Regions from separate parts of the Parabacteroides sp. AF18-52 genome, predicted to be linked through region 1. Evidence: riboswitches for the same ligand, from Rfam matches in the RefSeq annotation. Region 1 holds a riboswitch; the other holds the start of a gene.
The links. A riboswitch is a leader RNA that binds a small molecule or an ion and turns the genes downstream of it on or off. The one in region 1 is predicted to bind cobalamin.
Positions count from the first base shown of each region.

Region 2: another riboswitch for cobalamin. It lies ahead of DWX23_RS06095 (cysteine-rich CWC family protein); the one in region 1 lies ahead of DWX23_RS10025 (DUF5074 domain-containing protein).

Region 1 is NZ_QUGR01000004.1:355,364-358,556, forward strand. Features, by position in the region: gene DWX23_RS10015 (dipeptidase) at 1-186, shown strand, start outside; gene DWX23_RS10020 (outer membrane beta-barrel protein) at 226-732, shown strand; cobalamin riboswitch at 933-1,115, shown strand; gene DWX23_RS10025 (DUF5074 domain-containing protein) at 1,262-2,581, shown strand; gene DWX23_RS10030 (YncE family protein) at 2,635-3,193, shown strand, end outside.
Region 2 is NZ_QUGR01000002.1:636,138-639,330, reverse strand. Features, by position in the region: gene DWX23_RS06100 (anaerobic ribonucleoside triphosphate reductase) at 1-910, opposite strand, end outside; cobalamin riboswitch at 1,198-1,480, shown strand; gene DWX23_RS06095 (cysteine-rich CWC family protein) at 1,539-1,754, shown strand; gene accC (acetyl-CoA carboxylase biotin carboxylase subunit) at 1,756-3,193, shown strand, end outside.

The DNA of each region.
Region 1 (3,193 bases):
CGCTGGAAGAAACTCGGTGAGTATCTTTTAGTAAAATATATGGACGGAAACGTTAAGAAAGAAGAAAACGGCCAGTTCAAACAAAATGGTTACGGATTGTCTGAATATCCGGACTTCCCAGGCTATGATGAAGATTATTATCGTAGTATTGTGAAGAGTGCAGGCGACAGACTTAAAGTAAAATGATTATATTTGTTGCAATGTTGAACTAAATTAATTGAGAGTATGAAAAAATTAATTGTTATGTGTATGCTGGCGATTATCAGCATGAGTGCATTTGCACAGACTCAGCAAGGACAATCGTCTTTTGGTTTTAATATTGGTTATGGGTTTAATGATAACGGTAATGCGCTGCTAGGGCTCGATTATCGTTATAATTTGACTGACGAAGTTCGTCTGGCTCCTTCATTGACTTATTTTGTGAAGGATAATGGTTTGAGTGCCTGGGCTATCGATATGAATGTCCATTATGTATTCAAACTGAGCGATATGTTCGGGTTCTATCCGTTGGCTGGTCTTGACCTTTCTTTCTGGAAGGCTAGTGTAAGTGGCGATTGGAATGGAAATCATGTGAAAGCAAGTGCAAATACTACCCGCTTCGGAGCTAATATCGGTTTAGGTGGTGAAGTTTATGCAACAGATCAGTTAACTGTCGGTTTGGAATTCAAATACAATATCATTAAAGATTTCGATCAGCCTATTTTAGGTGTTCGTGTCGGATATAATTTCTGATAAACAGATAACTTTATAAATAGAAAGGCCTCCCGGTGGAAGATTATTTCATCCGGGAGGCCTTTTTCGTTGCTGCTTCTTTGTTTTACAAAACATAGGTCTTTTGAATTCAAAACTCCTATCTTTTGATTACAAAGCATATATGTTTCGAAGTCAAAAGACCTATGTTTCTTTTATATGCATTATTTTGTTCGCTTCTTGTTTATTGTTATTTTTGCAATCCTTTTGGGAATAGGGAATCAGGTGAAAGTCCTGGACAGACCCGCTGCTGTAAGCTTCAAGAACGGTTAAGCATACATGCCACTGACTTTGATCGATAAAGTTGGGAAGGCGCTTAAAACCGGAAGCAAGTCAGAAAACCTACTCCAAAATGTAGTTTAAGGCTTTCGAGGATTAGAGCTGAAGAACAATAGAATAGGTAGGACTTTTCTGCTTATTTTTATTATTTCTTCCCTTCTTGTGTTTTTACCTTAAGCTACTTAATGTGTTTATATAAATGATTCTAGTAATAACATTAAGTAAAACAATCATGAAGAAAAATTTGATTTATTTTTCCCTTTTTGTGTTTGCAGGCCTTGTTGCCTCATGTAGTGATGATGATGAAAAATATACTCCAATTCCTCCTGTTGTATCTATCGAGAATACAAGTGGAACGCTTTCTGTAGCCCAGGAAGATACACTTTATTTTAAAGCTAATATCGAAAGTCCGATTGAAAGTTCTTTCCAATGGTCAGTAAACGGCAAAGAAGCTTCTACTGATTCTATCTTGAAGTTTACTTCCGAAGAAATGGGTAAGTTTGAAATTGCCCTGACTGCTAAAAATGCGGATGGGGAACATTCGGCAACAACATCTGTAGAGGTGTATGGAAAATATAAATATGGTACGTTTGTGCTGAATGAAGGAAGCGGTAGCAATGGTACATTAATATTTATCAGTCCGAAGGGGGGGATAACTGATAGTATTTATTATAAGGCAAATGGTTCTTTCTTGGGAGGAGTTTCACCGGATTTGTTTATCGCTAACAATAAGATGTATATAGTTTCCCAAAATGGGGGTGGGGATGGCTTTTTAGTTATCGCTAATGCTGAAACCTTGAAGAAAGAGGTTGGTTATCAAGATGAGTTAAAAACAACTCTATCATGGCCTACTCATATTGCAGTATTGGGAGAAAATGATATATACCTTCGTGATAATAATGGAGTTTCTTTGTTTAATCCGTCTAGTAAAACTGTAACATTTATAAAAGGAACTAAAAATGCTCAGAAAAATAGAATGGCCGTAGCTGATAATAAAGTTTTTGCTTCGACAAATTCGAAAACGATTGTAACAATAGAAACAGGAAAAGATACTATTTCTCATACGATAGAATTTGATGATGCTATTTCCGGACTGATCAAAGCATCTGATGGTAATTTGTGGGTATCAAGTGGAAAAAAGATCATGAAGATTAATACAAAAGATTATTCTGTTATGCAAGAAAATGAAGTAGAGCCTTTCTCTAGTAGCAGTAATATGGCTACTCCTGCTATTAGTGCTAAAGGTGATACCTTGTATTTTAGTGGAGGAACAACAAAAATCTATCGTCATGTTTTCAGTAAAAATCAAACAGATTTTATGGTGGATGCAAGGACAATGGTTGAAAATGCCGGAATAGTGTATAATTATTTAGGAGTAAATCCCATGACCGGAGAAGTTTTATTGAATACAATTAAAGGTTATGGAAAAGATTATCTGATTAATAACATCAGTGTATTTGATTTTAGTAGCAATGAACCTAAACTGGCTGCTAATTATGAGAATTACACCCGCTTCCCGGCCGGTATTTTCTTTACCTATAATTTTGAATAATACGATTATTTCTCTATATGTATAAACAGATGAAATATGCTGGGAATATACTCATGAATGCAATACTTGCTGTTGCATTCATGAGTATGCTTTTTGTTAGTTGTTCAGACAATGACGATATTCCCGATGGGCCTGATCCTGATTTAAAGGTGAGGGCTTATGTGGCTTGTGAGGGAAACTTTACGAAAGGAACGGCCTCTTTGAATGCTATTATGGAGGATGGTACTGTGCAGACTGATATTTTCAGAAATGCAAATAATCGTCCGCTGGGAGATGTCGCGCAATCGTTTTCTATCATCGATGGAAAGATATTTATTACACTGAACAACTCCGAAAAGATTGAAGTTGTAAATGAATCGGATTATAAATCTGTAGCAACCATCCTGTATCCTGAACGAACGATAAGTCCGCAATACATTATGCAGATCGACGATCACCGGGCTGTTGTTTCCGATCTGTGGAATGCCTTTTTGTGGATAATCGACACGAAAGAGTATAAGGTTTTACAGGAAATACCAGTATCGACCTATTCAACGAAGCAGATGGCTGTTGCCGATGGAAAACTGTTCGTTACGTTGGCTGCAAAGAAAATAGCGGTTATTTCATTATCTT
Region 2 (3,193 bases), on a different contig from region 1:
AATGAATGGTGTTCATATTGTGAATGAAAGCTTCCATCGACTGATGGACACGGCTGACAGTTTTATTAATAGCATGCTGTATGATCCGTTTGTCACCGCTCAGGCCATCCAGCGGACGCGTTACATAGTCGTCCAGTTCTTTATTATACAGATGTGAGTAATCCACGCCGTTCAGGTCTTCCAGGTTCTTGATCTCTTCAATAAAGCTGTTACGTACGTAAGGAGCCAGATAGAAGTCGAAAGCGGGGATAGCCTGTCCGCCGTGCATTTCGTTCTGAGCTGTTTCCAGGGAGATGCAGCCCAGGATGCTGGCTGTCTCGATGCGTTTTGCCGGGCGTGATTCGCCATGTCCGGCAGAGAATCCATATTTAAGGATGCGGTCCAGTGGATGCTGAACGCATGTCAGGCTCTTGGTCGGGTAATAATCTTTATCATGAATGTGCAGGTAGTTGTTTGCAACGGCCTCTTTTACCTCTTCACTCAACAGGTAATCGTCGACGAACGGTTTGGTGGTTTCACTGGAGAATTTCATCATCATGCCTGCAGGAGTATCTGCATTCATATTGGCATTTTCGCGCGTGATATCGTTCGATTTAATGTTGATAATCTCCAGGAACATATCGCGTGTTTTAGCTTTACGGGCCACACTGCGCTGGTTACGGTAAGCGATATATTTCTGTGCAACGTCCTTACGGCTACTGTTCATTAGTTCCAGTTCGACTGCATCCTGTATCGCTTCGACTGTCATTTGCGGTTCTCCTTTGAATGAAATATGATCCGTAATCTGGCGGATCAGCTGCAAATCCTCCCCATTTTCTGTATGCAGCATGGCTTTTCGTATCGCTGTTACTATCTTCTCCTCATTAAATCCGACGATACGTCCATCCCGTTTGATAACTGTTTGTATCATGATAAAATTGATAATATATTTATGTTGTTTTTACTCCAACAAAGGTATGCTTAAACTGTATATGGTGTTCTTTTTGGAAAACTTTTAACGAGTTAAATTATGTCAATCTTCTGATTATTAGATATGAAATAGAGAAAAGTGGAAAACTTTTATATTTTTTATGTCGAAAATGTTTTCCAAAAAGGATAGTCAAGTGTGAGCTCTCTTCTAACCATTGCATTATCAGCCTCTTATGTGTCCTAATAAAAAATATGCACAATCTGGAGTAAAATGTGTAATATTTTCTCTACATTTGCCGCCGAATCGGTTCTGTATTATCTGGTCGGGTGATACAGATTAAAAGGGAATCGGGTGTAAATCCCGGACAGTCCCGCTGCTGTGAAGCTCCGTTCAACATTCTGAAAACAACTAATGCCACTGACGATTCAGTTGACTGTGGAAAGTTGACAGTAGACAGTTTTTCTGTCCGTATTTATCTGTCAACTGTCACATGTCAACTATCAACTTTCCGTCGGGAAGGCTTCAGAATGGGAGTCAGTCAGAAGACCTGCCATTCATTAAAGGCTCATGTCCTCGTGGGTTAGGATACGGGTTCGAAAAGATTGTTTATTTCAAAAATTATCAGATTATGGAGAAAGATTGTCCGCGTTGTGGGGTCTCCTTTGTATGCCGGGTAGACGATATCTCTGCCTGTCATTGTGCACCTGTGAAATTGGATGAGCTCCAGCTTGCTTATGTAAAGATGCATTATCCGGGATGCTTATGCAATTCCTGTTTGAATGAGATAAAGAAATATTTCTATGCCTGCGAGGTGAATCCCCGCTATAAACATTTAAAGCATTGATATGATACGGAAAATATTGATCGCAAATCGTGGTGAGATCGCGGTGCGTGTGATGCGCTCCTGCCGGGAGATGGGAATACAGTCTGTGGCTGTATTTTCGGAAGCCGACCGGGCCGCCCGGCACGTGCTTTATGCCGATGAAGCTTGCCTGATAGGCCCTGCGGCCTCCAAAGAGAGTTATCTGGATATTGAAAAAATTATTCAGGCAGCCAAACTTCATAAGGCAGATGCTGTTCACCCCGGTTATGGCTTTCTTTCGGAGAATGCCGCTTTTGCCCGGAGATGTAAGGAAGAAGGGATTATTTTTATCGGTCCGGCTCCTGAAACGATGGAAGCGATGGGAGATAAGATCTCTGCCCGCAAACGTATGATCGAAGCCGGCGTACCGGTAGTTCCCGGAACACAGCAGCCGTTGCAGAGTGCGGAAGAGGCAGTTCGGGTTTGTAAGGAGATCGGTTTTCCTGTGATGCTGAAAGCATCGATGGGCGGCGGTGGAAAAGGGATGCGGCTTATTTATAAAGAGGAAGAGGTGGTGGAAGCCTATAATTCCGCCCGTTCGGAATCTCTTTCTTCTTTTGGAGACGATACTGTTTATCTGGAGAAGTTTGTGGAAGAGCCTCATCATATCGAATTTCAGATTCTGGGCGATAATCACGGGAACGTGATCCATCTCTGCGAACGTGAATGTTCGGTACAACGGCGTAACCAGAAGATCGTAGAAGAAAGCCCGTCACCGTTTATTACGGCTGAATTGCGGAAAGATATGGGAGAGAAAGCTGTTGCTGCGGCAAAGGCCGTTAATTATTCCGGTGCAGGTACCATCGAGTTTCTGGTGGACAAACATCGGAATTTTTATTTCCTGGAAATGAATACCCGCCTGCAGGTGGAGCATCCTATCACGGAAGAAGTATTGGGTGTCGACCTGGTAAAAGAACAGATCCGGGTGGCTAACGATGAGCCGCTCCATATCCGTCAGGAAGAGATAGCCCAGCGTGGCCATGCTATCGAATGCCGTATCTGTGCGGAAGATACCGAAGCCGGATTTATGCCGTCTCCCGGTGTGATCAGGCAACTGACGGAACCGAACGGCATCGGTGTCCGTGTGGACAGTTATGTGTACGAAGGATATGAGATACCGGTTTATTACGACCCGATGATCGGCAAACTGATCGTATGGGCGACTAACCGCCAGTATGCAATCGAACGTATGCGGCGTGTACTGCACGAATACAAGATCACCGGATTGAAAACCAATATCAGCTATCTACGCCGGATCATGGATACGACTGATTTTGTACAGGGGAAATATGATACTTCTTTTATTGCGAAAAATGCGGAACAATTACAGCATCCGGTAAGTGAGAGTGGTACGGAAACCGAGAATGTGGCTATGATCGCTGCCTATATCGATTATCTGATCAACCTGGAGGAAAACAAGT